DNA from 4 places in the Bradyrhizobium sp. AZCC 1719 genome. Region 3 is predicted to be linked to each of the others. Evidence: predicted binding sites of a transcription regulator. Region 3 holds the regulator's gene; each other region holds the start of a gene.
What was found. The regulator PhoB, encoded in region 3, activates phosphate uptake and scavenging genes when phosphate is short. The targets are predictions, from matches to a motif close to TGTCATNNANCTGTCAT.
Positions count from the first base shown of each region.

Region 1: a site for PhoB is predicted at 5,078-5,094, ahead of V1292_RS33755 (choice-of-anchor I family protein). Genes of this name have one in related genera too.
Region 2: a site for PhoB is predicted at 2,181-2,197, ahead of V1292_RS16090 (alkaline phosphatase D family protein). Genes of this name have one in related genera too.
Region 4: a site for PhoB is predicted at 2,053-2,069, ahead of V1292_RS27700 (RNA degradosome polyphosphate kinase). Genes of this name have one in related genera too.

Region 1 is NZ_JAZHRU010000001.1:7,168,233-7,176,157, forward strand. It holds gene V1292_RS33755 (choice-of-anchor I family protein) at 1-4,970, opposite strand, end outside; gene V1292_RS33760 (tetratricopeptide repeat protein) at 5,182-7,925, opposite strand, start outside.
Region 2 is NZ_JAZHRU010000001.1:3,426,940-3,434,864, forward strand. It holds gene V1292_RS16080 (indolepyruvate ferredoxin oxidoreductase family protein) at 1-1,449, shown strand, start outside; gene V1292_RS16085 (hypothetical protein) at 1,594-2,025, shown strand; gene V1292_RS16090 (alkaline phosphatase D family protein) at 2,264-3,838, shown strand; gene V1292_RS16095 (thiolase family protein) at 4,201-5,373, shown strand; gene V1292_RS16100 (hypothetical protein) at 5,555-5,782, opposite strand; gene V1292_RS16105 (amidohydrolase/deacetylase family metallohydrolase) at 6,121-7,401, shown strand; gene V1292_RS16110 (FAD-dependent oxidoreductase) at 7,738-7,925, opposite strand, start outside.
Region 3 is NZ_JAZHRU010000001.1:2,243,537-2,251,461, reverse strand. It holds gene V1292_RS10650 (hypothetical protein) at 200-577, opposite strand; gene V1292_RS10645 (Hsp33 family molecular chaperone) at 666-1,667, opposite strand; gene argF (ornithine carbamoyltransferase) at 1,846-2,772, opposite strand; gene V1292_RS10635 (aspartate aminotransferase family protein) at 2,772-3,980, opposite strand; gene V1292_RS10630 (GcrA family cell cycle regulator) at 4,477-4,986, shown strand; gene phoB (phosphate regulon transcriptional regulator PhoB) at 5,166-5,870, opposite strand; gene phoU (phosphate signaling complex protein PhoU) at 5,944-6,660, opposite strand; gene pstB (phosphate ABC transporter ATP-binding protein PstB) at 6,672-7,439, opposite strand; gene pstA (phosphate ABC transporter permease PstA) at 7,546-7,925, opposite strand, start outside.
Region 4 is NZ_JAZHRU010000001.1:5,846,116-5,854,040, reverse strand. It holds gene V1292_RS27700 (RNA degradosome polyphosphate kinase) at 1-1,980, opposite strand, end outside; gene V1292_RS27695 (chromosomal replication initiator DnaA) at 2,127-2,804, opposite strand; gene V1292_RS27690 (CDP-alcohol phosphatidyltransferase family protein) at 2,902-3,444, opposite strand; gene purM (phosphoribosylformylglycinamidine cyclo-ligase) at 3,594-4,667, shown strand; gene purN (phosphoribosylglycinamide formyltransferase) at 4,664-5,317, shown strand; gene V1292_RS27675 (glutathione S-transferase family protein) at 5,386-6,117, shown strand; gene V1292_RS27670 (cold-shock protein) at 6,182-6,385, opposite strand; gene V1292_RS27665 (autotransporter outer membrane beta-barrel domain-containing protein) at 6,746-7,891, shown strand.

The DNA.
Region 1 (7,925 bases), 4.9 Mb from region 3:
GAATTCATGTGCACGATATCGAACTGCGCGCTGTCGAACAGATTGTTCGAGACCAGGATGTGATCCAACGCCTGCGCGTTGCCGTCGAAGTTGTAGGAATAGCGCTCGTTTACGGGGAGCTTGCTGATCAATTCCGAAAGCACAGCGGTGCCGGGCGTAAAGATGCTGGGGGTCCCATCCGGGCTGGCGGTGGTGCGGGTCAACTGACCCGTGATGAGATCAACCACCGGGAAGAACTGGAAGTCGTTGAGATCACCCAGCACGACAATACGGTCATCGGTCGCCGACCCGTTGGCCAGGAGGCCATCGACAAACGCATTGATCGTTTCGGCCTGTCCCTCACGCTCATTCGAAGTGCCGGTTTGTTGCGAAGACCCGTTGATCGGGTCGGCATAGAGCGGCAAATCCAGCAAGGTGGTGTAAAGCGGAGCTGAACCGCCCTTCGAGGAGAGATGGTTGTTGACCGTCCAGAACGTGCCGCCCTGGTCGTCCGTGTAGCCCACCGGCGACCATTCCATCGGCAGCGACTTGCGCGTGGCGGCAAAGTCGGTATTGCCCTGTCCGATCTGGTTGGCGCTCGCGAACTGCTGCACCTTCACCCCATCAGCGTCACTGACAATATCAGTCAGGCCATTACGCCCGGTCGGCGAAACCGCGTCCGGATTGTACAGATAGGCGACACGCTGATTTCCGTTCGGGATACCGCCAATGTTGTCGATCGGCGGCGAGTCGATAGCCACGTAGCGCGGTCCGCCGGCCGCAACAATCGCGTCGATGAGCTGCGACAGGGTCAGCGAAGCGCTGGTGACGCTCGAGCTGTTAGCCCCGTCATTGTCCAGCACCTCCTGGAGCGCAATGATCTCGGGTGCCTTGAGATTGTTGACAACGGCGTCCGCGAGGCCGGCGAACTTGCTTGCCGGCGTCGGTACGCCGTCTACCGGTTGGCCGATCGGCGCCAGGTTCTCAACGTTGAAGGTCGCAACGCGAATCCGGTCCAGATTCTCCACGATAGTGGTGGTTTCCCTTTGCAGGTTCGCGGCCGTAACCGGGCCATAGGCCTCGGTCGTGTTCACCTCATACTGGCCATTCGCATAGTTCACGACGCCTGTTACATCGCCTAGTCGATCTCCGGTCTGAAGATTGGTCGGCAGCGCGACACCGGCCTCGTCATCCAACTGAATCCGCTCCGGATTGAAGTCGAACACCTTGTCGGCAGGCTGAGTGGTTCCGGGCGTCGTGTCGCTGATCGTCAGGCCGCCACGCGAATTCTCCGAGGGGTTGACGCCGACGTTCGGCGTTACGAACTGCTCGTCAAAGTTCGAGTGGAAGGGACTGGTAACACGCACATCTTCAAGCGTGACGCGCATGCCTTCCAGCGATTCCCAGAAATCCGATCCCTGATTCACCGGATCGTAGGTGCCAGCCGGGGGAGCGGTATCGACATCATCGTCGCCGAGCGACACCATGGCCGGCTTGCGCTCAAGGCCGGTCGCGAGGTTGTCGACATCGCCGATCCGCACAGCCGTCGGCAGAGCATTGCCGGTCGACAGCACGCTAGTAGTACCTGCCACTGGATTGAGCTGCGTGACCGACAGTTGGTTCGTGCTGGCGAACTCGTTGACGGTTGCGGTCAATTGCACTTCCGCGCCGACGACGATGCCGCTTGGGATCGTGACGTTGGCACCCGTGCCTAAGAAGACGAAGACGGCATCCGAGGTCCGGTAGTCGCCATCGCCGACGGCGTCCTGAATGTAGTAGCCGACCGGGTTGTTGCCGCCATTCTCGGTGCCGGACGCGTCAATGGCAGTGACGATGCCGCGCACGGTTACCTGCTGGCCGACATGCTCCGAGCGATGCCCCGCGCCCTGAACTTCGTAAATATGCATCGCATCGTCGTTCTGGATCGTGCCGGTCGCGACCGCTTGCGTGGCGCTGACTGCAGCGGTGACGCCCTGCTGCGCCGTCGTCGCATTGGTGATGGTCGCCGTGAAGCTCTCGTTGGCTTCAAACGCGGAATCGCCAGCTACGTTGATCGTCACGGTAGCCGACGTCTGGCCGGCCGGAATGGTGACCGTGACGTTGCTCGGCAGGTTCATGACGCCCGCGAAGTCCTGCGCGTTGGCGCCGTTGCTCGCACCCGCCGCCAATTGCAGCATCACATCGACCGAACCGATAGTGCCATTGGTGCGCTCGATGGTGAAGGTGAACGCGGTGGTGCCGGTATCTCCTTCCGCGTGCGATACGCTGGTCGAGGACGACGCGACCCGGATTTCCTGGGTGTAGTTCTGCGGCAAGGCCGCGTAGACGGTCAGCCCCGCGCCCGCATATCCGGCGCTTGAGTTGCCTTCGTTGGCGGTGAGCACGAGCGCCGTACCGGTCGGGCTATCTGCGGCGCTGATGAACTTCGTCAATTCGGGCGCATTGCCCTCGCCAGCGAGCGGTGGTTGGTAGCCGACATACGAGGCATTGGCCGGATCGGTGATGTCATAGACCATGACGCCGCCGACCCGCTCGAGGCCGACGAAGGCGTAGGTCCGCCCATTGATGACGCCGACATCGACGCCTTCCGGCTCGGGACCCTTGTTGTCGGAACGATTGTCGGTGGCTCCACTTCCACCACCTTCGGCCGTATCGACGTTGAAGCGTGTGGCAAAGTCGCGCGCAATGATCGCCTCGAACTCACCGCCGGTTTCGCGGACCTTGGTAATCGTACCGTCGGCATTCTGCTTGAAGATCGAAATGCCACGGCCGCCATAAGCGTACACCTGGTCGATGTCGCCATCACCGTCGGTATCGCCGAGGTCCGAACGGACCCTAAGCCGGCCGAGGCCGGTGGTGTTGTCCTGGAGTGCCGCCGCATTCGGATAGGCGACCTCATCAAGCGTCACGTTCGCAAGGTTGGACTCGTCGTCGAGCTCTACTCGCGCATCGCCCTCGTTGGCAGTGACGAAATATGTCACGCCACCAACTTCAAAGGTCGCGATCGCATCCGGCTGAAGCAGACCGATCACATCGGCGTTCTGAAGATTGATTCCACCACGATCGGTGCCGTCAAAGGCGTTGCCGGCCAGGTTGCGATCGACGCCGCCAAGCGGCAGGATCGCAAGCGGTTTGGTTGCGGCGGCATCAGTGAGATCAATCACCGCGACCGCGTTGACTTCCTGCAACGTCACATAGGCGCGGCTTCCATCCGGCGAAACCGAGATGTATTCCGGCTCGATGTCGGCGGATGCCGGCTGGCCGTTGAAGAGCGCAACGCCTGCCTGCTTGAGGACCGCCTCGAATCCGTCGAGGCCCTCGAACGATATCGTGTTGGCTACCGCTGCGTTGGCGGCGCCGCCCGAAAGGCTGATGATGGAAACGCCGCCCTCCGGGTTCACCATCTGCGAGCTGCCATCGGGGAGCGAAATCGAGACCGGCTCGCCTTCGTCCGCAACCAACAGTTTCGATCCGTCCGCAGTAAACACGAGCTGGTCGGGGCCGGCGCCGACTTCGACGGTCTTGATCAGCGTACCATTCGGATCGAAAAGGGCGACGAAGCCGTTCGCGCCGGGCAGGTCACTGGCGTAAGCCACGGCGAGAACGCCGTTCTTGATCGCAACCGAGTTCGCGCCACCGAAACCATCAAGGGCGGCCAAATCGATCGAGGAAACGAGGTTCACCGTGCCGCTTGCGCTGATGGCCACAATGTCAATCGTGTTGCCCACGGTATTGAGCACATAGGCGCGACCGGTTGACGGATCGAACGAGACAACTTCGGCATTGGTGCCTGCGGCTGGCGCGAAATTATCGAGCCGAACGAGCTGCACTGCATTGGTGGCGTTCGGGGTCGTGGCCGACCCTTCCAATGACTGCGCCTGGTCGAGGATCGTGATGCCGCCGATCACGTTGCCCGCGGGTGCGTCGTCGTTCTGGATCGTTCCAGTCGCGGTGGTCTGTGTGCCAAGCGAGGTCGAAACCGCCGCGTTGTTGTTGGTCGCGGCCTGCAGCGTCAACGTGAACGCTTCGTCCGGCTCAACCGTCACGTCGCCGTTGACCTCGACAGTGACGAGCACCGAAGCCTGTCCGGCCGGTATTGTCCCGCTGAAGGCGAAGGGCACTGCAGCAGCGCCATTGAAGTCGGCGGCATCGGCCGCTGCCGAGGTCAGTTGGCCGCTAAAGTTGACGTCACCGGTGGTACCGCCGGTGCGCTCTACTGTGAAGGTGAAGGTCGTCGTTCCGGCGCTCCCTTCAGCGTGGGCGACGGAGAACGAGTCGGCGGCGAAAGCCACCGTTTGCGACGGAGTGCCTGGCTGGATAGTAAAGGGCACACCCGAGATTGGAGACTGCGGAGCCGTGAGGAATGGCGCGTCAGGCGCGACGCCATCAGCGCTCTGATCGCCGCTGCCGCTTTGCGCGACAAAATTGGCGGTCGTATTGAAAGCCGCGAGGGCAGCGGCACGCGACGCGAAAGATGCTCCGCCGAGTGTCGGGTCATAAGCTGCGACATCGGCCCCGTCAGTCCGGGGCAGCACCAGGGCCGTCGAGCCTGCGGCCAGCCCGGTACCGCCGAGCGAGCCACTGGCAGCGGAATTGAAGCCGCCGTTTGCGTTCGTCACCGCGCTCAGGAACGTGGTCGGGGCACTCTCGGAGGTGCCGAGGAAGGCATAGATCGACTCGTCGGAATTACCGAGCGCGATCGTTCCGCCGGAGATTGTACCAATGTTGGCGCTGCGGGTAGCGGCGGAGGAGGTATTGAGAAGTTCGACAATCGTCCCTGCCGCCAGATCGCTATCGCCATTGGTCCAGGTCAGACCACCCTCGCCCGTATTGAAAGCGCCGCCAGATTCGATTGCCAAACCATTCCACTCGTTGTCGCTGAAACGGATGACTGATCCGGCAACGATCGGATCGATCACAATAAAGGCGAGGCCGTCATTTCCGTCCGCGTTGAAACCAACGAAAGCAATCGAACCGGGACCAAGAGCCATTAGACAATCTCCAAAAAAGGCAAAAGCCGACCGCGGCCGCACGAGGAGGCTCGCGCAGCGCCGAAAGAGGGGCTGTGTGACAGCGGCGGGAATATAGGCTGGCGTTAATTACAGCGCGGTGACGGTTTATTAACCATTCGTCATTGTCCCACGCAGAACTCTGCGGCATGTCGGCTGAAGCCGTTGCCGCTTTGTCCTGATAGGAGCGACGTTAAAGGGTGCCGCTCCCCACGAGCACAAAGGGCGCCCATATGGCGGGGTGCGCATTCTCGCCGCCCCTCGCGATCAAGGCCGAGATCGAGCGGCGAAGCGCCTCGGCACGACCGACATCAGGGCGCCCCTTCATGGCATCGATGGCGCCGGTGATGATGGCAACCGCTGCGTCGGAGCTGACCGCCCAGTGCGAGACCAGCAAAGCGCGCGTGCCCGCATAGAAAAATGCCCGCGCAAGACCGGAGAAGGCCTCCGAATTGGAAGCTTGGCCGCCAGCCGTATTGCAGGCCGACAGAACCACCCAATCGGCATCCAGCTTCAGGCCCGAAATCTCCGACGACGAGAGATAGCCGTCATCGCCGGGCGTGGCGGCCGGCGGCGGGTTCAGGATCAGTCCCGGCTCGATAGACCCATGTACCTGCCCGGCAAGCGCACCATGTGTCGCAAAATGCAGGATACGATACCTTGCGAGATCGCCGCTTTCGTTGAGCGTCTTTATCTTCGTCTCGGTGGCGCTATTGCCGAGATAGACCTCGCCTTTCACGGGCGAGAAACTATTTGCCACCGAGCACAATTCAAGCGCGGTTTCCGGCAGTGGCATCTGTCGCCTGAGTTGCTCGATGTCGGCGGTGCCGCCGGACAGCGCGGCGACCGTGCGCAAGCCTCTTTGCGCGATCTGGCTTGTTTGCGCCGGAATGGCTCCGCAATTCTGGATCTGGCGCGCCAACCTGGCGCGCGCAACCGCAAGATCACTGCGGCCATCTCCGTCGAGCAAGGGATTGCCGAAGCCGAGGAACGGCTTCGATGCAGCGCTCTTCCGCGCGATCTGGCGCAGCGCCTTGAGGCTGGAGACCGAGGGCAAGACGGTCGTCGCAAATCGCTTGACCAGCCAAGGCGCTTTCGAAAGGTCCGCTTTCGCGCGGTCATTGCCCGCATCCGGCGCAGGCTTGTCAGTCAGCAGCACCCCGAAAGGCAGCATGGCCAGCGGACCGGACGGCACCAGGATCAGTTCTTTGCCCTCGATGTCGTGGGCGACCGGGCCGAGCAGCGCCTGATAGAGCGCAAACGCCCGCTCCTGGTCGAACGGCAATGGCTCGCCGGCCGGCAGTGGGCGCCTCACGCCGAGTTTTTCCGGGCATGTGGATGTCTTGTCCAGCCACGCCTCCACATCGAGGCCACAGCGCAAGATTCTGACCGTATCGGCGAGTTGCTTCTCGCCGATATCAGCAGCGTGCCACCGCACGTCCGAACGGGTAACTGTCCAGACAAAGGTGAAGCGCAAGGTCGTCGTGAACAGCAGCAAAGCCTCGTTCGGATGGAGCTGCTTCTGAACGTCCTCGATCGAAATGGGAGCCTTGGTGACCAGCGCCGAATATTCCGGAAACCGAGCGCCGATCGCACGGTCCAGTTCCCGGATCTGGCCGGCGATGGCCGAGGCCCAGGCCCGAAGCGCCTGCTCCGTCGCCGGGTTGCGCGCGGCGTCAGACCGCGATAGCGCCGCGATCAGCCGCTTGTCGGTGGCGACTGCTTGCCCATCGAGATCCTGCCGCTCGCGAACGCGCGCCGCCAGATCCCCACTGCCTTCCGCGATGCGGGCCGACATTCCGGCAATCGCTCGCGCAGCCTGTTCGTCGCCGATCCATTGCGCCGCCTCGAACGCCTGCAATCGCAGCACGCTGGCCTGCCCGCCAGTGGAGCCGCTTGCGAGATTATGGGCGGCGACGATCAGTCCCGGGAACGGATTGGTATCTTCATGGGTCTTCAGAGCGCCCCGGCCCTTTTCCTCGCTAAACTCCGTGGCGCGGCGGCTATTCTGGATGGCCGCCGCCCGGGCAAACGCATCGTGGGCTTGCCGCCAATCCTTCATATCGAGAAAGTGTGCGCCAAGATTAACGAAGCTGTTGGCGACGTCCGGATGCGCGTCGCCGAACGCGTGCAGACGCATGTTCAGCGCCCGTTTCAAGAGCGGCTCGGCCTCCTGCGGCCGTCCGGTACTGTCCAGGATGACAGCTAGATTGTTGAGACTGTTTGCGACCAGCGGGTGAGAACTGCCCAGCACGGCTTCGCGTATGGCGAGCGACCGACGCGCGAGCGGTTCCGACTCCGCGTAACGATCGCCACTAATAATCAGCGTCACGAGATTGTCGAGAGAAACGGCAACGTCCTGGTGGGTCGGGCCGAGGCTCTTTTCGCGAATGGCGAGCGATTTGCGGAAGAGCTGTTCGGCCTCCTGCTTGCGCCCCAGATGCACCCACGCTTCGGCAAGATTGTTCAGAGCCGTCGCCACGTTCGGATGCGCCGCTCCAAATGCTTTTTCCTTTATCGCAAGCGCACGGGCAAGCAGGCCTTCGGCTTCGGCTTCTCTGCCCTCTCGCGAGAACACCAGGGCCAGATTGTTGAGGCTCGCGGCGACGTCGGAATGGTTTGGACCCAGCACTTTTTCCCTGATGGCCAAGGTCCGCCGGGCCAATTGCCCGGCCTCCTGAAGTCGCCCCTGTGCACGACGGAGCTCTCCGAGATTATTGAGCGTGGCCGCCAGATAGATGCTGTCGGAGCCATGCTGCTTTTCCTGGACATCGAGGGCTTCGGCAAAGCGCGCCTCCGCCAAGTGCAGCCGGCCTTGTGCCCGATAGATCTCGGCGATGTTGTTCAGGGCAACCGGGACCATGACGTCCGCTTGCCCCGGAGACTTTCTGAAAATTGCCAGCGCACGGTTGAAAATATCGAGCGCTTCCGTCTCCA
Region 2 (7,925 bases), 1.2 Mb from region 3:
ATCGAGGGCTTTTGCCCGAGCTTTGTCACGGTGCATGGCGGACGCTTGCGGAAAGCCGACCGCGCGGCGGCTGATCCCTCGGCGCTGTTTGCCGATCTGCCGACGCCGGCAGTCCCCGCGCTCGATGGCGCCTACAACATCCTCGTCACCGGCATCGGCGGCACCGGCGTCATCACCATCGGCGCGCTGCTCGGCATGGCCGCCCATGTCGAGGGCAGGGCGTGCTCGACGCTCGACTTCACAGGCCTATCGCAAAAGAACGGTGCGGTGATGAGCCATGTCCGCATCGCACCGCAGGCTGACGATCTCTCGACCGTCCGCATCGCCCCCGGCGGCGCCAATCTCATCCTCGGCTGCGACATCGTGGTCGCCACCAGCATCCCCGCGCTGAGCCGGGCCGAGCGTGGCGTGACACGGGCGATCGTCAATGCCGACCTCTTGCCGACCGCGAGCTTCGTCATCAATCCCGACATCGATTTCGAGGCGGGAACGATGCGGGACGCGCTCAACGAGGCGGTCAGCGCCTCCGACCTCGACATTCTCGATGCGACCGGGCTTGCCACCGCGCTGATGGGCGACAGCATCGCGACCAACGCCTTCATGCTCGGCTTTGCGTTCCAGCGCGGGGCGATCCCGCTGTTGCTGGAAGCGATCATGAAGGCAATCGACCTCAATGGCGCGGCGATCGAGATGAACAAGCTCGCGTTCTCCTGGGGCCGGCTCGCGGCGCACGATCTGCCGCGCGTCGTCAGCGCCGCACGCTTCAAGAGTTCGGGCGCGGCGCCGGTCCGGCGCACGCTCGACGAAAGCATCGCGTTCCGCGCCAGGTTCCTGACCGACTATCAGAATGAGGCCTACTCGAAGCGCTACTTCGCCGACGTCGAGCGCGTCCGCGCCGCAGAAGCCAAGGCCGCGCCGGGCTCGCATGAACTGACCGAGGCTTTCGCCAAGGGCCTGTTCAAGCTGATGGCCTACAAGGACGAATACGAGGTCGCCCGGCTTTATTCCGACGGCGAGTTTGCAAAAGCGCTGAAGGAGCAGTTCGACGGTGACCCTGGCGTCAAGGTCAGCCTCGCGCCGCCGCTGCTGGCATCCCGCGATCGACTGACCGGGCATTTGCGCAAGCGCGAATTCGGTTCCTGGATATTCCGCGCCTTCGACATCTTGACCCGCTTCAAGTTCCTGCGCGGGACTGCATTCGATCCGTTCGGCTACTCAGCCGAGCGTCGGATGGAGCGGGCCTTGCCGGGCGAATATTCCGCTATGATCTTCCGCCATCTCGACAGGGCCAAGCCGCATGACTGGCCGCGTCTGGTGGCGCTGGCGAAATCAGCGGAACTTGTTCGCGGCTATGGCCATGTCAAGGAAGCCAATGTCGCGAAATACCGTGCGGAGTGCACGCGGCTGGAAGCGGCGATCGTTCAGCCGGTGGCGCAGGCGGCCGAATAGAGGCTGTTCATCCGGCACGTGAAGTTTCTCACGGCTGGGCTCAGTCATCGGTGACCGGGAGGGCGGGAACGGCTGGAATTGTCCGGCCGGCGCCCTACATGTCGGCTGTTCTTAATTCTTTGGGTTGATTTCAGGAGGCCTGCGATGGTCCTGAAAAACGCTATTGCCGCAGCACTTTGCATGGGGCTCCTGATGTCGGGCAGCGCCGCGCTGGCAGACGAATATCGCGCGGGCGAACTTCTCGAGCTCGATCCTTCCAAGGCCTTGCTCTCGCCGAAGCGGCTCGGGCCGCCGACGCAATTTGCGCCGGTCCGGATCGAGGCCAGAACCGATCGCAAGCCGGTGAAGACGGAGCGCGTGGTCGTGCCCAAGGCCGCTGCGCCGAAGGTTGCTGCACCCAAGACTGCTGCACCCAGGACTCGTGTCGTGCAGGAGCGTGTGCAGCAGAAGCCGCGCGTTGCTGTCAGCACCAAGCAGGCGCGCCGCCATACCAATCCGCTGGACGCCCAGGCCCGCGACACGCGGATCCAGACCTGGCCGTGCAAGTCCGGCGGCATCTGCGACTGGCAGCGATAGAGTAATCGGAGCTGCCGTAGGGTGGGCAAAGCGAAGCGTGCCCACCATCTGTCCACAGTCGTGTTCGTGAATGGTGGGCACGCGGAGCCTGTCATCGGGCGCGCATTCGCGCGACCCGTTGGCTTTGCCCACCCTACAATTCCACGATTTCGCACCTTCATCCACCTGTCGCAAAACCTTCGGCCAGCATTCAAATTGCTCGGGCACACCTTCGTCGTGATTCGACGAGGGGTGTTCGATGCCGATTGCGATTCGCGCCAAGCCCGCCCTGACGCGGCGTCAATGGCTGGTCCGCTCCGCCGCGACATTCGCCGTCGCTGGTTTCGGCGGCCTCGCCAGACCCTACCTCAGCCGCGCCGCGGATCGGCCGCTCATCACCAGCGGCATTCAATCGGGCGACGTCTCGGCCAATTCCGCGGTGGTCTGGGCGCGCGCCGACCGCGCGGCGCGGATGCAGGTCGAATGTTCAGCCAGCGAAGATTTCAAGACCATCATTGGTACGGCTTCTGCCGATGCGTTGCCGGATGCCGACTTCACTTCGAAGGTGCTGCTCGATGGACTGACGCCGGGGCAGGATATTTTCTATCGCGTGCGGTTTGAAAGCGAGCCGGGGATCGCCGGCGAGGCGCAGGTCGGGCATTTTCGTACCGCACCCACCACACGGAGCAGCGTATCATTTGCCTGGTCGGGAGATACCACGGGGCAGGGCTGGGGCATCGACGAAAGCCGCGGCGGCATGCAGACCTACCGGACTATGCTCGACAACCGCCCGGACTTCTTCATCCATTGCGGTGATCACATCTATGCCGACTGCCCGGTGGAGCGGGAACTGAAGCTGCCCGATGGCGGGGTCTGGCGAAACCTCGTTACCGAGGAAAAGTCTGTCGTCGCCCAAACCCTCGCGCAGTTCCGCGGCAACTACAAATACAACTGGCTCGATCCGAATTTTCGCGCCTTTCATGCCGCCGTGCCCTTGTTCGCGCAATGGGACGATCACGAGGTGACGAACGACTGGGCGCCGGTCGGCACGGCCGACGCGAGCGGCTATGCCGCGGACGGCACCTCGCATCTGGTGGCGCGGGCGCGCCGCGCGTTCCATGAATTCATGCCGATGCGCGCGACACCCGCACAGGGAGACGGCCGCATCTATCGCAAGATCGCCTACGGCCCGCTGCTCGATGTCTTCATGATCGACATGCGCAGCTACCGCGATTCCACTTTTAATAGGCATGACGACCACAGCGACACCTGCATCCTCGGCGCGGCGCAACTGGCCTGGCTGAAGCGCGAACTGGTGGCTTCCGACGCCACCTGGAAGGTGATCGCCGCCGACATGCCGATCGGCTTGATCAGCGAGGACGCAATTGCGCTCGGCGACGGCCCGCCGGAGCGCCGCGAGCATGAGATTGCCGATTTGCTGTCGTTCATGAAGCGCGCCGGCATCCGCAACATTGTCTGGCTGACCGCCGACATGCATTACACGGCGGCCCATTTCTATGATCCGAACCGCGCGATCTATCAGGACTTTGAGCCGTTCTGGGAATTCGTCTCCGGCCCGCTGCATGCTGGCACCTGGGCGCCGGCCCCGCTCGACAATACGTTCGGCCCGAAAGCGATGTTCCAGAAGGGGTGCAGCGGCGAAAATCTCGCCCCCTGTTACGGCTTGCAGTTTTTCGGCCGCGTCGACATCGACGGCAAGACCGAAGTCATGACCGTGACATTGAAGGACGTCGACAACCGCGACCTGTGGTCGGTCGATATCGAGCCCCGCCCGGATGCGCGGCCTGGCCGGATCATGGCGCAGCATATCTGAGCCGGCGTTGTGAGGGGCGCACCAGCAGATAGCCGCCGACCACGATTGGCACGGAGAGGGCGATGATCGCCCCGAGCACGCGGCGAACGCCCTTACCATCGCACCCCTGACTTGGTCCTGATTGCCTTCGCGCGGCGATCTCCAAAGGTCAATTTCGCTTAGTGAAATAGCTGGAGCGTCGCGCATCGGCCTAACGCGGCGGGAAGCCAAACGCGACCTTGCCGAAGGACAAACGGTGTGCAAATCCCGGCCTCGAGCCGGTTTGCGGATTCATTCTGTTCCGCCGGCCGGAATTCGGGTTTTCGCTACACACCGCCGCGGCTCCAGTCCATACTGGATCGCATCAAAGGGAGGTCTTTCAAATGCGTGAAGCTGTCATTGTTTCCTATGCACGTACGGGGCTGGCGAAGTCCGGCCGCGGCGGGTTCAACATCACCCCGCCGATGTCGATGGCGGCTCACGCCATCAAGCACGCCGTCGAGCGCGCCGGCGTCGACAAGGAGTATGTCGAGGACTGCTATCTCGGCAATTGCGCGCATGGCGCGCCGAATATCGGCCGCCAGGCCGCGCTGCTTGCGGGATTGCCGAAGTCGACCGGCGGCGTCTCGGTGAATCGCTTCTGCTCCTCCGGCCTGCAGACCATCGCGATGGCCGCCAACTCGATCCGCTCTGACGGAGCTGACTGCATCGTGGCCGGCGGCGTCGAGAGCATCTCGATCCCGGGCGGCGGCTCGCCCAAGGAATCGATCGATCCGGACCTGCTCAAGGTCGCGCCCGATATCTTCATGGCAATGATCGATACCGCCGATATCGTTGCCGAGCGCTACAAGCTCAGCCGTGAATATCAGGACGAGTACTCGCTGGAATCGCAGCGCCGCATGGCCGCCGCCCAGCAGGCCAACAAGTTCAAGGACGAAATCGTCCCGATGAAGACCAAGATGAAGGTGGTCGACAAGCAGACCAAGGCGGAGAGCATCGTCGACTACACCGTCGACCGCGACGAGTGCAATCGTCCCGACACGACGATGGAAGGCCTTGGCAAGCTCGAGCCGGTCAAGGGCCCGGGCAAGTACGTCACCGCCGGCAACGCCAGCCAGCTCTCGGATGGCGCGGCAGCGGTCGTTCTGATGGAAGCCAAGGATGCCGAGAAGCGCGGCCTCAACCCGATGGGCCGCTTCGTCGCCTGGGCGGCGGCGGGCTGCGAGCCGGACGAGATGGGTATCGGTCCGATCTACGCCGTGCCGAAACTTCTGAAGCGGCATGGCCTGAAGATCGACGACATCGATCTTTGGGAGCTCAACGAAGCTTTCGCCAGCCAGTGCCTCTATTCCCGCGACAAGCTCGGCATCGATCCGGAGAAGTACAACGTCAATGGCGGCTCGATCGCGATCGGCCATCCTTTCGGCATGACCGGTGCGCGTCTCACCGGCCACATCCTGCAGGAAGGCCGCCGGCGCAAGGCCAAGTGGGGCGTCGTCACGATGTGCATCGGCGGCGGCCAGGGCGGCGCCGGCCTGTTCGAGATCTATAGCTGAGATTTTTCGAACGCAGCGACCCGCAAAACAAAGAGAATGGCCCCGCGAGGGGCCATTTTTCGTTCTTGGCGAGCACCCGCTCAGACGCGATCCGGAAGGGACCGGGATCGCGTCAAGAACGGCTCAAACAAAGTGGAGCCCGGCACTGAACTAATCAGAACCGGGCTCCAGCAATGCTACATCAGTAACGATACTTCTTGATGACCACGGTCTTGTGGCGGTGACCGTGCCGATGCCCGCGATGCCAACCGCGGTCGCGCCGGAATTCGGCACGCGCACCGCGAGGGTAGTGATGATAACCCGTGTGGTAGCCGCGCTTCTTGATCACGACGGTCTCGGCGCTCGCAATCGACGGCGCCGCAATGACGAGCGCGCCGAGTGCGGCAATCACGTATCCAAGCTTCTTCATCCAATTCTCCTCAATTGAGCGAGGATAGAACATCAAATTTTGTAGAACGTTCCCGCGGAACTTGAAGAGAATTCTGAATGCTTGTTCAGACGCGTGTGCGATGCATGCAGCCCAAATCAATCATCGTCCGATCGCATCTCTTGTTATGGCCGCGTCGCGCATGCGTGCGCCGCGAGAGGCAAAGCTGCGAACGTCGATACAGTAAGCGCCCACTGGAAACCGGCAGCGCCGCGCTTCAATCCAGCGTGGGACGAGAATGGGCAGGTTTTACTCTTGCTTGCGGAAGGCTGGGAGCGGGCGCATCATCGCGTCATAATAATCAAACTGGGGAGGCTGCCATGAGTGGGGTTTCACGCCGTCATTTCCTGAGCCTGACCGGATCGGCCGCGGTCGCCGCGATGTCCGGCAGCGCCCGTGCCGCGATGGGGCCGAATGACAAGTTCGACCTCGTGATCAAGGGTGGCGATGTGCTCGATCCGAGCCAGTCGCTCAAGGGCAAGCGCGATATCGGCATCCGCTGGGGCGTGATCGAGGCCGTCGAGAACGAGATTCCGGCCGCGCGCGCCGCCAAGACCATCGATGCCTCAGGCAAGCTGGTGACACCCGGCCTGATCGATCTGCATTCGCACGTCTACCCCTATGGTTCGGCGATCGGCATTCCCGCCGATGAGCTGGTGCAGGCCCAGGCCACCACCACGGTGGTGTCGGCAGGCGATGCCGGCGTCAACAATCTCGCGGCGCTGCGGCGTTACATCGTGGCGCAATCGCGGGCACGAATTTACGCCTTCGTTCACATCGCCAACAACGGCCTGTCCGGTTTCCCGGTCGCCGAGCTCTACAACATCGACTACGCCCAGGTAGATGCGTGCGCGATGGCGCTGGCGGAAAATCCGGACTTCCTGCTCGGCGTGAAGGTCAGGATGTCGGAGAACGTCATCGCCAGGCACGGGCTGGAGCCGCTGAAGCGCGGCATCAAGGCCTGCGAAATGTGCGGCTGGCCGGCCAAGATGATGGTGCATATCGGCGGCGTCGAGACCAAGGAGCTGATGTCAGAGATTCTCGATCTGATGCGGCCGGGCGACGTGCTGACGCACGCCTATTCCGGCGCGCCGAACATCGGCGGCCTCTTCACCAACATCGTGCAGGACGGCAAGCTGCTGCCGGCAGCGCTATCAGCCAAGCAGCGCGGCGTGATGTTCGACGTCGGCCATGGCGGCGGCAGTTTCGATTTCACGGTTGCCGAGGTCGCGCTTCCCGGCGGCTGCACACCGGATACGATCTCCTCCGACATCCACGTCTTCTCCGGCAACTCGCCGGGCATGCCGTATTTGCCGAACGTCATGAGCAAGTTCATCACGCTCGGCCTTACATTGGAGCAGGTGGTGGCGGCGGCGACTTCGACGCCGGCGAAGATCATCAACCGCGCGCCCAAGATCGGCACGCTGCAGATCGGCGCACCCGGCGACGTCGCGATCCTGGATCTGGTGGAGGCGCAGACCTCGTTCGTCGACACCCGCAACAACAAGCGCGAAGGCAAGCTGTTGCTCAGACCCGTGCAGACCGTGATCAACGGCGTGCCGTTCGGCCGGCCCTACCAGGCGCCGTTCGCGGTGCGGTGAGGGATCGCTCCGCTAGATCATGATAAGATCAGTTCGCATGGCGACCGCGAAGAGATTGGGCTCGCTCTCCCGCTGCGCTGATCACATCCCGCGTAAGGTGAGCACACCGGCCAGGCTCCCTCCCCCCTTGCGGGGGAGGGTTGGGGAGAGGGGTAAGCCCCGGGCGAGATAATCGATGCGTGCATCACCTTCTCAATCCCGGTCGCTCGTGGTGGGACCCGCACTGAGAGAGCACGTCGTGTGGCACCCCTCTCCCTAACCCTCCCCCGCAAGGGGGGAGGGAACCCTGCCGCCGCTGCGTCCCTCACAGCATGAGGTGCGATGGATCGCCTTGTCTCAGGCGGAAGCGGAGGCGGGCGCGCCGGCTCGGCCGATCAGCTTGTTGACGAGCGGCGCGGGATCGTCAGGGAGCGTGTCGGCACGCCAGGCGACATGCTGGTCGGTGCGCGCAAGGATGAGCTTGTGGCCGCTGGGCGGCTGCGCTTCACCGCGGGGAACATCGACGATCTGCAACGGGACGCCCT
Region 3 (7,925 bases):
AATCAGAAGTGATTTGCCCGTCGTGCCATCGTGTCGCAGCCGCTGCACGAAATTGCGCTTGCGTGCGCGGCAAATCAGTTCGTGTCCCGTAGGGTGGGCAAAAGCGAAGCGTGCCCACCACCATCGGGAAACGTGCTCGATGATAGATGGTGGGCACGGCGCTATCGCGCCTTTGCCTACCCTACGGATTATCGATCAGCTACATCACCCGGATCGGAAACCTGATGCGAACGCCGCGCCCGGCCGGAAACAGCGCCTCCAGCACGACGTAATCAGGCCCGAGATATCCGCGCTGCGAGACATAAGTCGCCTGCACGCCGGGCACCCGGCGGCGATTGCAGGCGCTGCGGGGATTGGCTTCCGGAAACCGCGGGAAGACACCAATCTGACGGATGCTCACCCGGCCGTGTTCGGGCGATTGCGCGACCCGCAACACCACGTTGCCGGCGGAGCTGCAATCCGGGTTGGTCGAATAGGCTTCATAGAGCATCAAAGGCTTGCCGGAGGCCACCACCTTGTCCGCCTGCGCGGAAACAACCGACAGCAATAGTCCGAGACACGTCAGTACAATTCGCATTTCTTGCTTCCCCTGCCCATCATGCCGCCTGACGACGGCAGGGGAACTTACACGCAAGAATTGCGCTGCGTCGAGAGGGACCTCTCCCTTACTCCACGCCCGCTTCATGTGGGGTGAACTGGTAGACCGAGGAGCAGAACTCGCAGGTCACCACCACCTTGTCGTCCTTGACCATCTCGGCGCGGTCCTTGGGCGCAAAGCTCTTCAGCATCGCCGAGACCGCCTCGCGCGAGCAGGAGCATTGCGCGCGCAAGGGCAGCGACGTGAACACGCGCACGCCGCGCTCGTGAAACAGGCGATACAGCAGCCGCTCGCCCGACAGATCGGGATCGATCAGTTCGACATCCTCCACGGTGCCGATCAGCGACTGACCTTCCACCCATGCGTCGTCTTCCGCCACCTGATGCGTGACCGCGCCTTCCGGCGCGTCGCCCGGATGCAGATCGGCCTGCCGCGCCCGCTCGGGCGACTTCGGCAGGAATTGCAGCAGCATGCCGCCGGCGCGCCAGCGATGCTTGCCGCCGTCGCCGCCGCGCCACTCCTCGCCGACCGCAAGCCGCACGCGGGTCGGGATCTGCTCGGAGCGCAGGAAATACTCATGCGCCGCGTCTTCCAGGCTGCCACCGTCGAGCGCCACCAGGCCCTGATAGCGGCTCATGTCCGCGCCCTGGTCGATGGTCATGGCGAGATGGCCCTTGCCGAGCAGGGCGCCCGAACTCTGGCCGTCCTTCAGCCGCCGCGCGTCGTAGCGCGCATAGGCGCGCAGCCGGTCCGGCGACTGGAAATCCACGATCAGAAACGACACCGGACCGTCGGTCTGCGTCTGCAAAATGAAACGGCCGTCGAACTTCAGCGCCGAGCCAAGCAGCGTCGCCAGCACGATCGCCTCTCCAAGCAGTTTGCCGACCGGCGCCGGATAATCGTGCTTGGTCAGGATGTCGTCGAGCGCGGGGCCGAGCCGGGTCAGCCGCCCGCGCAGATCGAGCGAGGCGACCTCGAACGGCAGCACCGCATCATCGACGGGAACGGACGAGGGCGCGCGGATCGGCGCCTCGGTGGTGATTTTGATGTCGGGGGAATCTGAAACCATGGCGCTCTATCTGGGGTCGGAAGGAGCAAAGCGAAAGGGGGCTCGTGTCCCGGGCGCGGCGCAGCGTGCAACGCTGCTCCGCAGAACCGGGACCTATTCATGTATGCGACATGGGCCCCGGCTCTGCAGCGCATCGCTTGCGCGCTGCGCAGCGTCCGGGGAACGCAAGCGGAGATAGCTACCCTGCCGCGTCAAAACACCAGGCCAGAATGCCCTTTTGCGCGTGCAGGCGGTTTTCGGCTTCGTCGAACACGACCGATTGCGCGCCGTCGATTACTTCATCGGTGACTTCCTCGCCGCGATGGGCGGGCAGGCAGTGCATGAAGATCGCGTCAGGCTTGGCCAGCGACATCAGCTTCGCATTGACCTGATAAGGCTTCAGAACATTGTGGCGGTGTTCGCCGTCCTTGTCGCCCATCGACACCCAGGTATCGGTAACGACGCAATCGGCGCCGCGCACGGCAGCTTCGGGATCGGTGCCGAGCACGATCGGCGCCTGCGTCGCCTTGATCCAGTCCTTCATCGCCTTGTTCGGCGCAAGCTGCGGCGGGGTTGCGACATTGAGCTTGAACTTGAAACGCTCGGCTGCATGCGCCCAGGAGGCCAGCACGTTGTTGTCGTCGCCGGTCCAGGCCACGGTCCTGCCCTCGATCGGCCCGCGATGCTCCTCGAAGGTCATCAGGTCGGCCATCACCTGGCAGGGATGCGAGCGCCGCGTCAGACCGTTGATCACGGGCACGGTGGCGTGCGCGGCCAATTCCAAGAGCGCGTCGTGATTGAGGATACGGATCATGATCGCATCGACATAGCGCGACAACACGCGCGCGGTGTCGGCGATGGTCTCGCCGCGGCCGAGTTGCATCTCGGCACCGGTCAGCATGATGGATTCGCCGCCGAGCTGGCGCATGCCGACGTCGAACGACACCCGCGTGCGGGTCGAGGGACGTTCGAAGATCATCGCCAGCGTCTTGCCTTCGAGCGGCTTCTTGCCCTTCTCATGCGCTTTCAGCTTCGCCTTCATGGTGGCGCTTAACGCCAACATGCTGCGCAATTCATCCAACGGCAGTTCGTTGATGTCGAGGAAGTGACGGACGGACTTGCTCATCATCCCGCCGCCTTCTTCAACTGGCCAGCGGACAGCGCGACACAGGCGCGCTCCAGCCTTTGCACGGATTCCTCGATCTCGGCCTCGGTGACGATCAGCGGCGCCAGGAACCGCACCACATTGTCGCCGGCGCCCACCGTGAGCAATTTCTCGTCGCGCAACGCGTTGACGAGATCGCCCGACGGCACCACGGCCTTGACGCCGACCAGAAGCCCCTCGCCGCGCACTTCCGACAGCACGGCGGGATAGCGGTCGACGACGGAGGCCAGTTTCTGTTTCAACAGCAGCGACATCTTCTGCACGTGATCGAAGAAGCCGGGCTTCAGCATCACATCGAGCACCGCATTCGCCGCTGCGATCGCCAGCGGATTGCCGCCGAAGGTCGAGCCGTGCGAGCCCGGCGTCATGCCGCTTGCTGCTTCCGACGTCGCCAGCACCGCGCCGATCGGGAAACCGCCGCCCAACGCTTTGGCCAGCGACATCACATCCGGTGTCACGCCGACGCGCTTATAGGCGAACAGATCGCCGGTGCGGCCCATGCCGGTCTGCACCTCGTCGAACGCGAGCAGCAGGCCCTTCTCGTCGCAGAGCTGGCGCAGCGCCTTGAAGAAAGACTGCGGCGCGGAGCGCACGCCGCCCTCGCCCTGCACCGGCTCGATCAGGATGCCCGCGGTCTGCGGGCCGATCGCTTTCTTGACCGCTTCGAGATCGCCATGCGGCACCTGGTCGAAACCGTCCATCGGCGGCCCAAAGCCTTCGAGATATTTGGCGGAGCCGGTTGCTGCGAGCGTGCCCAGGGTGCGGCCGTGGAAGGCGCCCTCGAAGGTGACGAGGCGATAGCGTTCAGGATGGCCCTTGGAGAATTGATAGCGGCGCACGACCTTGATCACGCCTTCCATCGCCTCCGCACCGGAATTGCAGAAGAACACGAGGTCGGCAAAGCTCTGCTCGCAGAGCCGCGCGGCGAGCTTCTCGCCATCCGGCGACTTGAACAGGTTCGACATGTGCCAGAGTTTCGTCGACTGTTCCTGCAGCGCCGCGATCAGGTGCGGATGGCAGTGACCGAGCGCATTCACCGCGACGCCCGAGGTGAAGTCCAAATAGCGCTCGCCATTGGTGGCCGTCAGCCAGCAGCCCTCGCCGCGTTCGAAGCCGAGATCGACCCTGGCGAAGACGGGGAGCAGATGCGACGTGGCGCTATTGGTCATGGCAATCACTGAGGTTTGAGACCTGCCTTTGAGACCTGCCGCGGGCGTGCATTGGCGCGAACGCGGCAACAGCCGGTCTTGCGAAAACGAAACGTGCCGCCTCTTAAGGGCGGCACGTGAGAGGCATTCTATGTGGGTGGGGAGCGCTGTCAACACGCACGGAACGGCCTTTCCTGCAGTGCAAGATGCTGAAATCCGTAAGATTGCGGTGTGGTGGAAAACACGCAGTGAAATGCCTAGATTGTCAGAACATGTGGACGTTCGGGCCCGGACTCTTGCGCCCGAGTCACGCCATATTGTAGCGTTTGGGCTGTCGGGTACGACATCTCGTGCGGCAGTTCTGATCCCTTAGAGTCCTTTTTGTGCAGGCGTAAACGTTCGGCGCGGTTAGCGCGTCCGGCGAGGGCTAAGGGATTCTGACCGCAGGGATTTTTGAGACGATTGACTCGCCGGCGCTGCCCCCGATTGGCCGGCGCGATGCGAAGGGAAGATTACGATGACCGTTTTGACCTGGTCCGACGATCGCGTCGAACAGCTTAAGAAGCTCTGGGAAGCCGGATTGTCGGCGAGCCAGATCGCCGCGGAACTCGGAAATGTGACGCGAAACGCCGTGATCGGCAAAGTGCACCGGCTGGGCCTTTCCGGCCGTGCCAAGAGCCCCTCCTCGGCCGCCCCGCGGCAGCGCAAGGCACGCCCCGCCCAGCCGATGATGCGGGTGTCGCGCCCGGTCTCGCGCGGCAACACCGCGCTGGCACACGCCTTCGAAGTCGAGATGGAGCCGGATCCGATCGCCTTCGACAACGTCGTGCCGATGAGCCAGCGGCTGTCGCTGCTCGAACTGAACGAGGCCACCTGCCACTGGCCGGTCGGCGATCCCTCGAGCCCGGAATTCTTCTTCTGCGGCGGCAAGGCGCTCACCGGCCTGCCCTATTGCGCCCACCACTCGCGCATCGCCTACCAGCCCGCCGCCGATCGGCGGAGGCAGCAGCCGAAGCAAACGAGGTAAGGGGCGCGCTCACAGATGTCGTCCCTGCGAACGCATGCGAACGCAGGGACCCATAACCACGGGTGTGCGTGGTTATGCTTCGCTGGAGCTCCAGCGTTTCTCAACAATCAGCATCGGTGGTTATGGGTCCCCGCGTTCGCGGGGACGACAGCCGAATGCGCCGAGATAACAGCGAAACCTTACGGCTCCACTTTCGCAAACCGATCATCCAGCGCGTAACCGGCGCCGCGGACGGTGCGGATCGGATCCTGCTCGCGGCCGGGGTTGAGCAGTTTGCGCAGGCGGCCGATGTGGACGTCGACGGTGCGCTCGTCGATATAGATGTCGCGGCCCCAGACACTGTCGAGCAACTGCTCGCGGCTGAAGACGCGGCCGGGATGCTCGAGGAAAAATTCCAGCAGGCGATACTCGGTCGGACCGAGATCGATCTGGCGGCCCGAGCGCGCGACGCGGCGCTTTTCGCGGTCGAGTTCGATGTCGCCATAGGTCAGCACGGTGGCGAGCCGCTCGGGGCTCGCACGGCGCAGCAGGCCCTTCACCCGCGCCAAAAGTTCCGGCACCGAGAACGGCTTGACGATGTAATCGTCGGCGCCGGTCGCAAGCCCGCGCACCCGCTCGCTCTCCTCGCCGCGCGCGGTCAGCATGATGATCGGCAATTGCTTGGTTTCAGGGCGCGCCCTCAAGCGGCGGCACAGCTCGATGCCGGAGAGCCCCGGCAGCATCCAGTCGAGCACGACGAGATCGGGCACGCGCTCCTTCAGCCGCGTATCCGCATCGTCGCCGCGGGCGACGGTTTCGACATCATAACCTTCGGCGTCGAGGTTGTAGCGCAACAACGTGGTCAGCGCTTCCTCGTCCTCGACCACCATTATGCGCGCGCTCATCTTGCATCAGCCTCTTCTGTTTGACGCGTTATCTTCACGCGAACCGGTCTCCACTTCGCCTGAAAACGCTTTGTCAGGTATTCGGCACCGTGGTGGCAAACGTCGTCATGTCGCCCTTCGGGCGCTTGTCGAGCATCTGCTGTCCCTCGATCATGTAGAACACGGTTTCGGCGATGTTGGTGGCGTGGTCGCCGATCCGCTCGATATTCTTGGCGCAGAACATCAAATGAATACAGAACGAGATGTTGCGCGGATCCTCCATCATGTAGGTGAGGAGCTCGCGGAACAGCGAGGTGCAGATGGCGTCGACTTCCTCGTCGCCCTTCCACACCGCCATCGCCGCCGGCAGATCGTGCGCGGCATAGGCGTCCAGCACCGACTTGACCTGCGACTGCACCAGATCGGTCATGTGCTCGAGGCCGCGCATCAGTTTCAGCGGCTGGAAATCGTTCTCCAGCGCCGCGACCCGCTTGCCCATGTTCTTGGCGAGGTCGCCGATCCGCTCCAGATCGGTGGCAACCCGCATCGCGCCGACGATCTCGCGCAGATCGATCGCCATTGGCTGGCGGCGGGCGATGGTCAGCACCGCGCGCTCCTCGATCAGATGCTGTAGACGATCGACCTCGAGGTCGTTGGCGACGACGCGTTTGCCGAGCGCGACGTCGCGGCGGACCAGCGCGTCGACGGATTCGGTGATCATGCGCTCGGCCAGGCCGCCCATCTCGGCGACCAGACGAGTCAATTCCTGGAGGTCGCTGTCGAATGCCTTGGCCGTGTGTTCAGACGCCATCCTTGTTCTCCTTAGCCGAACCGGCCCGTGATGTAGTCCTGGGTGCGCTTGTCGCGCGGATTGGTAAAGATCGTCTGCGTTACACCCTCTTCCACCAGAACGCCGAGATGAAAGAACGCCGTGCGTTGCGAGACGCGCGCGGCCTGCTGCATCGAGTGAGTGACGATGATGATCGTGAAGTTTTCCTTCAGGTCGTCGATCAGTTCCTCGATGCGAGCGGTCGCGATCGGATCAAGCGCGGAGCAAGGCTCATCCATGAGAATGACTTCCGGACCGACAGCAATGGCCCGAGCGATGCACAACCGCTGCTGTTGGCCGCCCGACAGTCCGGTGCCAGCTTCATGGAGCCGATCCTTCACTTCCTCAAAAAGCCCCGCCCTCTTCAGACTGGTTTCAACGATGTGATCGAGGTCGCTCTTACTGCGCGCCAGCCCGTGAATGCGAGGTCCATAAGCAATATTATCGTAGATTGATTTAGGAAACGGGTTGGGTTTCTGGAACACCATGCCCACGCGAGCACGAAGCTGGACCACGTCGAGCCCGCGCTCGTAAATGTTCGTATTGTCGATCTCGATGTCGCCGGTAACGCGGCATGTCAGGATAGTATCGTTCATTCGATTGAGGCAGCGCAAGAACGTCGATTTGCCGCAGCCCGACGGGCCAATGAACGAAGTGACGGATTTCTCCGGAATGTTCACCGTAACGTCGAAGAGCGCCTGCTTCTCTCCATAATGAACGTTGACGTTCTTTGCGGTGATTTTCGACCGACCCACCGGCATTTCGCCGGATACGGGAATCGTCACCGACGACATGGCTGAAGCGCTATGGGTATTCATTGAAAACTCCGTAACTCTGGATTTGCCGGACGCGCGCGCCAATCGAGTTTTACCATTGCAGTTTCTTTCGGAGCCGGTAGCGGAAGTAGATGGCGACCCCATTCAAAATAAGCGTGATCGCCATCAAAACGAGGCCCGCGGCGGCCGCGTTTGAATGGAAATCAGCGCCCGGACGCGACACCCAATTGAACGCCTGAATCGGCAGGACGGTGAAGCCTTCGAACAACCAGGCAAATGATACGAAGGGAAACTCACCGTTGATCGGGGCCGGCGGCAAGAACGCGATGAATGAAAGAGCGCCGATAGTGACCAGCGGCGCGGTCTCGCCGAGCGCGCGCGAAATACCGATGATGACGCCGGTCAGGACGCCCGGAATTGCCGCCGGCAAGACGTGATCCTGGGTGACTTGCCACTTCGTTGCACCAATCC
Region 4 (7,925 bases), 3.6 Mb from region 3:
GAGAACCTGCTGATGTACCGTGGGATTTTGCAATGGACAGAGGACTTCGACGCGGCGGTCGAGGTTTCGCGGCATCATGTCGGCGGACGAGATATACACAGCCGCCTTCGGGCCGGGCAGCCCTTGCCCCATACCAAAGCAATAGATTCGGCCGTGCTCCAGGAAGCGGCCGATCACCGATTTGACGCGGATATTGTCCGATAGCCCGGGTACGCCAGGCCGCAGGCAGCAGATGCCGCGCACCACCAGTTCGATCGACACGCCGGCCTGTGAGGCCTCGTAGAGCGCGTCGATGATGTCGGGGTCGACTAGCGAATTCATCTTCATCCAGATCGCGCCCGGCTTGCCGTGCCTTACGTGATTGGTCTCGCCCTTGATGTGTTCGATGATGCGCTTGCGTAGTGTCAACGGCGACACCGCCATCCGCTCGATGTCGCTCGGCTCCGCATAGCCGGTGATGTAGTTGAATACCCGCGCCGCGTCGCGGCCGATGATCGGGTCCGACGTGAAATAGGAAAGGTCGGTATAGATGCGCGCGGTGACCGGATGATAATTGCCGGTGCCGGTATGCACATAGGTCGTCAGGCTGCCGCCCTCGCGCCGCACCACCATCGACAGCTTGGCGTGCGTCTTCAGTTCGAGAAAGCCGTATACGACCTGCACGCCGGCGCGTTCGAGGTCGCGCGCCCAGCGGATGTTGGCTTCCTCGTCGAACCGCGCTTTCAGCTCGATCAGCGCGGTCACCGACTTGCCGGCTTCCGCGGCCTCGGCGAGCGCCCGCACAATCGGCGAATTGCTCGAGGTGCGGTAGAGCGTCTGCTTGATGGCAACGACGTCGGGGTCGCGGAGGGCTTGCTGCAGGAATTGCACGACGACGTCGAAGGATTCGTAGGGGTGATGGACGACCAGGTCCTTTTGCCGGATCGCGGCGAAGATGTCGCCGCCATGGTCGCGCACCCGCTCGGGATGGCGCGGCACATAGGGCATGAATTCGAGGTCGGGCCGGTCGAGCCGCGTGAGCTGCGAGAGCTCGTTCATCGCCAGCACGCCATCGACCAGAAACACCTCGTCGTCGGCGGCGGAAAGCGCCTGCTGCACGAAGGTGCGCAGCGCTTCCGGCATTTTGTCTTCCATCTCGAGGCGGATCACCGAACCGCGCCGCCGCCGCTTCAGCGCGGTCTCGAACAGGCGGACCAGATCTTCGGCCTCTTCTTCGATTTCGAGTTCGGAGTCCCTGATAATGCGGAAAGCGCCCTGGCCCTTGACGGTGTAGCCGGGGAACAGCCGGCCGATGAACATGCCCGTGGCTTGCTCCAGCGGGATCAGGTGCACCGCGCCGTCCTTGGTCGCCGGCATCCGGATGAAGCGGTCGATCTTGCCGGGCATGCGGATCAGCGCGTTCATCGCCTTGCCATCGGACGTTCGCAACAATTGCAGCGCGATGGTGAAGCCGAGGCTCGGGATGAACGGGAACGGGTGCGCGGGATCGATCGCCAGCGGCGTCAGCAGCGGGAAAATGTTGTGGAGGAAGTGATCCTCGAGCCAGCCGCGCTCCGCCTTGGTGAAGTCGTGACCATCGACGAGCTTGATGCCGGCATCCGACAGGGCGGTCCGCAGATCGCGCCAGATAGCCTGCTGGTCGGAAGCGAGTTCCGAAACCGTCCTGTTGATGAGAGTGAGCTGCTCGGACGGCGTCAGGCCATCGGGGCTGCGTTCAGCGATGCCTTCGCGGACCTGCGCCTTGATGCCGGCGACGCGAACCATGAAGAATTCATCAAGGTTATTGGCTGAAATCGACAGGAATCGCACCCGTTCCAGCAATGGATGGCCCGGATTGACCGATTCCTCGAGCACCCGGCGGTTGAAATGCAGCCAGGATAGTTCCCGATTGATGAATCGCTCCGGGCTCGTGACGATCGTGGGCAGAGCCTCGGCAATCGGCTCTTTTTCTTTTATTTCAACGGCTTGTACCAATTCCATAAGGCTTTGATCCATCGCGAGCGAGGCAGGGCCGACTTTAAGGGAATGCGGCCGCCAGCATGTGATACGCCGATGACGTTTCAATGACATTGACGTTCCGCGCAGAGCCGGCGTCAAGGCGGCAGGACGCAGCAGGAGCTGCCCGATCAGGCGCTGCGCAAGAGTTCCGCGGCCAGTGCCCGGGTGACCGGCCGGCCGAGCCGCAGCGCCTCGGTATCCAGGAGCTCGACCGCCTGGCGGGCGGCGGCATAGGAGCGCTCGATTCGGGTGGCGAGGTAGCTCACCACCGTCTCGTCGATGCTCAATTGGCGGTCCGCGCAGAATTTGACGATCAGGCCACGAAACAGCAGGTCATCCGGCGGCAACAGCGACACGAGGGGGGCGGCGCGCAGCCGCGACCGGAGATCGCGCAGTTCGATCTCGAACGCCGCCGGTGGAACGCGTCCCGTGATCAGGACGAAGGCCCCGTCCTCGCGCGCCAGGTTCAGGAGGTGAAACAAGGCGCGTTCGTCGAAGTCGGCCGGCCTCAGATCCTCGACCACCAGTGCTCCGGTGGCGAGCGCGCCGGGGACGGCAGCAGCGTCAAGCGCGTGCGCCGAGATCGAGCGCGCGCCCGCCTGTTCGGCCCAGATCGCGGCGAGATGGCTCTTGCCGGAGCCCTCCGGCCCCGCCAGCAGCATGATGCGGTTCGGCCAGTCCGGCCAGCTTTCGACCAGCGCGAGCGCGGCTTCATTGGCCGGACCCTCGAGGAAATTGTCGCGCGTCAGGCTCTCCGCATGCGGCAGCGCAAAGGCTAGCTGACGGGGTTGAACGCGAACTACCACGCAAATCTCCAGGCCGGGATATCGCGGCCTTCATAGCGCCTTCAAGCTAAATCGCCACCGGTTCGTGTGAAGAAAATGCGTCGAAGCAACGAACAAGCTAGCGCGCTTCGATCGTGCTCATGTGCCGCACCCACTCGACAAGATAGAGCGAGACGGAAACCAAAGTAAAAACCGTAACAAAACCCATCAGGATCACGTCATAAGGCGCCGGCTTGAAGTTGAAACCGAGCGACGCCAGCACCAGCGCCGCGAACGCCACCTGCGCCACCGTGTTGAGCTTCGACACCATCAGGGGCTTCATCGGGATCGGCTTGTCGAACAGCCATGACACGATCACGGCCGTGACAATCATGATGTCGCGCGACACCACGAGGATGACGAGCCAGCGCGGCACCGCGCCCCAGATGCCGAGCGCCACGAAGATGGACACCAGAAGTGCCTTGTCGGCAAGCGGGTCGAGCAGGGCGCCCAGTTCACTCGACATGTTGAAGCGCTTGGCGAGAAAGCCATCGACGGCGTCGCTGACCCCGGCAATGACGAAAATCGCAAACGCGATTTCCATCTGGCTGGAAACGATCGCCCAGACGATGACCGGCACAAGAATGATGCGCCCCAGCGTAATGATATTTGGAATGCTCAACTCGGTCGCTTCCCGGCTCCCGGCCTAAATCCGGCCCCTGGCGGGTACAGCCGGCTCTTATCTACATAGTATATCGGCCTGGCGCTTGCGAGCCATTGCAGGATCGCGGAATTCCTCGTAACCAGCCGTCATCATACTGGAATTTGGGCATGAACGACCGCAAAAACGGGCTGACTTACGCGGATTCAGGCGTCGATATCGATGCGGGCAACCGCCTGGTCGATCTCATCAAGCCGATGGTGCGCGCCACCGCCCGGGCCGGCGCCGATGCCGAAATCGGCGGTTTTGGCGGCTTGTTCGACCTCAAGGCGGCGGGTTTCAAGGACCCGGTGCTGGTGGCGGCGACTGACGGCGTGGGCACCAAGGTCAAGATCGCGATCGAGACCGGCCTGCATGGCGGTATCGGCATCGACCTGGTGGCGATGTCGGTCAATGACCTTGTCGTGCAGGGCGCGGAACCGTTGTTCTTCCTCGACTATTTCGCCTGCGGCAAGTTGGACCCCGACGCCGCGGCGGCCATCGTGGCCGGCGTCGCCGAGGGCTGCCGGGAGTCCGGCTGCGCCCTGATCGGCGGCGAGACCGCAGAGATGCCGGGCCTCTACAAGGACGGCGATTATGACCTCGCAGGCTTTGCGGTCGGGGCTGCCGAGCGCGGCACGCTGTTGCCGACCGCGGACATTGCCGTGGGCGACGCCGTGATCGGATTGGCCTCATCCGGCGTTCACTCCAACGGCTTTTCGCTGGTCCGCAAGATCGTCGCGCAATCGAGGGTCTCCTTCGATGCCCCGGCGCCGTTCTCGCCGGTCATGACGCTGGGCGGCGCGCTGCTGACGCCGACGCGGCTCTATGTGAAATCCTGCCTGCGCGCGATCCGCGAAACCGGCGCGATCAAGGGGCTTGCCCATATCACCGGCGGCGGCTTCACCGACAACATCCCACGTGTGCTGCCAAAGCACCTCGGCGTCGGCATCGATCTGGCGCGGCTGCCGGTGCTGCCGGTGTTCAAATGGCTGGCGGAGCAGGGCGGCATCGCCGAACTCGAAATGCTGCGCACCTTCAACTGCGGCATCGGCATGGTCGCCATCGTCAAGCCGGATGCGGCCGAGAAGGTGACGGAGATCCTGACTGAAAGCGGCGAGACCGTCGCCGTGCTCGGCGAAGTGATCCCGGCTGCGACCGAACATCGCGTGGCCTACAACGGCCATCTCGATCTCGCGCAATGAAGCGCCGGGTCGCCATTCTGATCTCGGGGCGCGGGTCGAACATGGCCGCGCTGATCGATGCAGCGAAGGCTGCGGATTTTCCGGCCGAAATCGTCGCCGTCATTTCCAACCGGGCCGATGCGGCTGGGCTGGAGAAGGCAGCCGCGAGCGGCATCCCGACACTGGTCGTCGAGAGCAAGCCGTTCGGCAAGGACCGCGCGGGCTTTGAGGCCGTTCTGCAGCGGGCGCTGGATGAAAAGCAGGTCGAACTGATCTGCCTCGGCGGATTCATGCGGCTGTTCACCGCCGAATTCGTGCAGCGCTGGTACGGAAAAATGCTCAACATCCATCCCGCGCTGCTGCCATCCTTTCCGGGTCTCGATCCGCACGGGCAGGCGCTTGCGGCCGGGGTCAAGATCTCCGGCGCGACCGTGCATTTCGTGATTCCCGAAACCGACGCCGGCCCGATCGTGATGCAGGGTGCGGTGACGGTGGCCGACGACGATACGTCAGAGACGTTGTCGCAGCGTATTCTCGGCATCGAGCATCGCATCTACCCCGAGGCGCTGCGTTTGCTTGCGAGCGGAAAGCTTCGCCTCGAAGGCGACATCTGCAAGGTCGCCGACGGGGCCGACCGCGATGGCACCCTGATTTCGCCGCGGACGATCTGATATAATCCGCAAGGTGTGTGCGCGAACGAGCGCGGCGACCGCGCTCCGCTAAATCCATCGAGGTTTCCATGATCACGCTCTATGGCTCCGGGCCCAATTTCGGCCTTCCCGACGCAAGCCCGTTCGTGACCAAGGCCGAGACCTTGCTACGGATGTCGAAACTGCCGTTCAGAAAAGCGCCGATGAGCTTTTCGAAGGCGCCCAAGGGCAAGATTCCCTACATCGAGGACGACGGCCAGTTGCTCGGCGATTCCACGCTGATCCGCTGGCATCTCGAAAAGAAATACGGCATCGATTTCGACCAGGGACTCAGCGCCGAGCAGCTCGCCATCGCCTGGGCCTTCGAGAAGATGGCGGAGGACAATCTCTACTGGGCCAGCGTCTACTTCCGTTGGATGATCGATGATAATTTTCGCAAAGGTCCCATCAATTTCTTCAAGGGCGTGCCGGCGCCGGTCCGGCCGGTCGTCGCTGCGATGATCCGCCGCCGCCTGCGCAAGACGTTGCACGGCCAGGGAATCGGCCGTCATTCCAAAGACGAGATCACCGCGATCGGGATCCGCTCGATCGATGCGATGGCGGCCTATCTCGGCGACAAGCCGTTTTTCATGGGCAGGGAGCCCGCCGGCATCGACGCCACGATATTCGCCTTCGCGGTCAGTGCGATTTGTCCGCTGTTCGAGTCGGATTTGCAGCGGGCGGCCGCAAGCCATGCCAACCTGCGGCGCTATGTCGGCCGGATGACCGCGCGATTTTATCCGGAGCTCAGCGAGATCGCCGGCTGCGAGGCGGCGGCCTGAATTCCAGGGCAGGGCGCAAACAAAATCCCCCGGCGGGGCCGGGGGCAATTTGCGTGGACGAAGTCTACGTGACCTTGAGGTTTTCCGCGGACGTCTTGCCGCGGTTTTCGACAAGGTCGTACTCGACGTGCTGGTTCTCGTTGAGAGTGGTGAGTCCCGCACGCTCGACGGCCGAGATGTGGACGAACACGTCCTTCTCGCCGACCGCCGGCTTGATGAACCCATACCCCTTGGTGGGGTTGAACCACTTGACGTTGCCCTTGTGCATCGCCATCGCCTGTCTCCAAGTTTGGTCTAGATATAAAAAAGACGCGGCCACGTTTTCCACGTGCCACGCCACAAACGGGCTTCCCGGTAGCTGCTAGATTTCCTGCTCGCGAAACGCACAGTCGAACGGCCTGAATCCGATTGCGCTTGGGATTGCAACACGAAATTTGGGCGTTCGCAAGGTTCTGGCGCGCTCCCCGCAAACCGTCCTGGTGTCGCGGGCTGTGGCAGCCGAACCACAATGGCGCGTATTCGGCAGCGCGCCGATTGACCGTTTGAGTGAACTAGGGGCAAATCGTTACGGTTTATCGGCATTTGCGCATTTTTCGGGCTGGCGCTTTCGCCCTCTGGAATGGACTGCATGCGCGGCTCACGGCGGCCTTCGCGAGCATGGAAAATCGGAACCGGGCACGCGCTTGCATGTCTGGCCGCGATTGCCTTCGCGCTCATCACCGTCATGTCCGCCGCCCACGCGCAATCGCCTACGCCCACGCCTACACCCACCCCGACGCCCACGCCTTCGCCGACGCCTAGCCCGACCCCGACCATGATCAATTCGACGGTCTCATCGGGCACGACACTGACCAATCTCGGCAGCAATTTCCTGGAACGGCTGGGCAATCAGTCGAGCAATGGCTTCAACCGCCTGCAGCGGACCAATCCGGGCGGGGGAGGCGCCTCCGAGAGCATGGAAGCGCCGCGCTACCGGACCTGGTTCGAAGGCTACGGCAACTGGACCAAGAACGGCGCGGTCGGCGATTTCGTCGGCGACAGCAGAAAGACCTGGGGCGGCGTGGCCGGCATTGGGGCGCGGGTGATGCCGGGCGTCAATATCGGCTTCTCGGTCGACCAGAGCCGCTCCGCGATCGATATTCCGCTGGCGCTGCAATCGGCCACCATCGACCTGACTCAGCTCGGTTTCACGGCCTCCGTCGACAGCGGGCCATGGACCTGGGCCAGCGCAGTCGTGCACGGCTTTGGCAACATCAATTCGCGCCGAGACACGGGGCTCGGGATTGCGACCGCCGGATACAATGCGCGGCTCGACGGCGTGTTGAGCGAGATCAGCTATTACTGGTCCAAGGACCAGGGCCGCGTCGTGCCCAAGGCCGCGTTCGAATATGTCCGCGCCCGGACCGGATCGCTGCAGGAGATCGGCGGCCTCGATCCCGTGGCGGCAACGGGGGCCACCGTGGAGCGCGCGCGGCTGCTGATCGGCGCGGAGATCGGCCATTACTGGATCTTCGACGGCAAGATTTTCGACCTGTCGGGTTACGGCAAGTTCGTCGACAATGCCGTGCAGAATTTCTCCGACATCACTGTCACCCTTGGCGCCCAAAGCCTCACGCTGCAGGGCATCGGCGAGAGCCGGTATGGCGCCGACGCCGGCGCCTCGGCCTCGCTGAGCCTGACCAATACCGCACGGCTCTACGTCAATTACGACACCAAGCTCCGCGCCGCGATGCAGTCGCATCAGGGCACGGTGGGGCTTGAGTTGAAGTGGTAGCGAACTGTACGAGTTCGGCCCACCGCGCCATGCA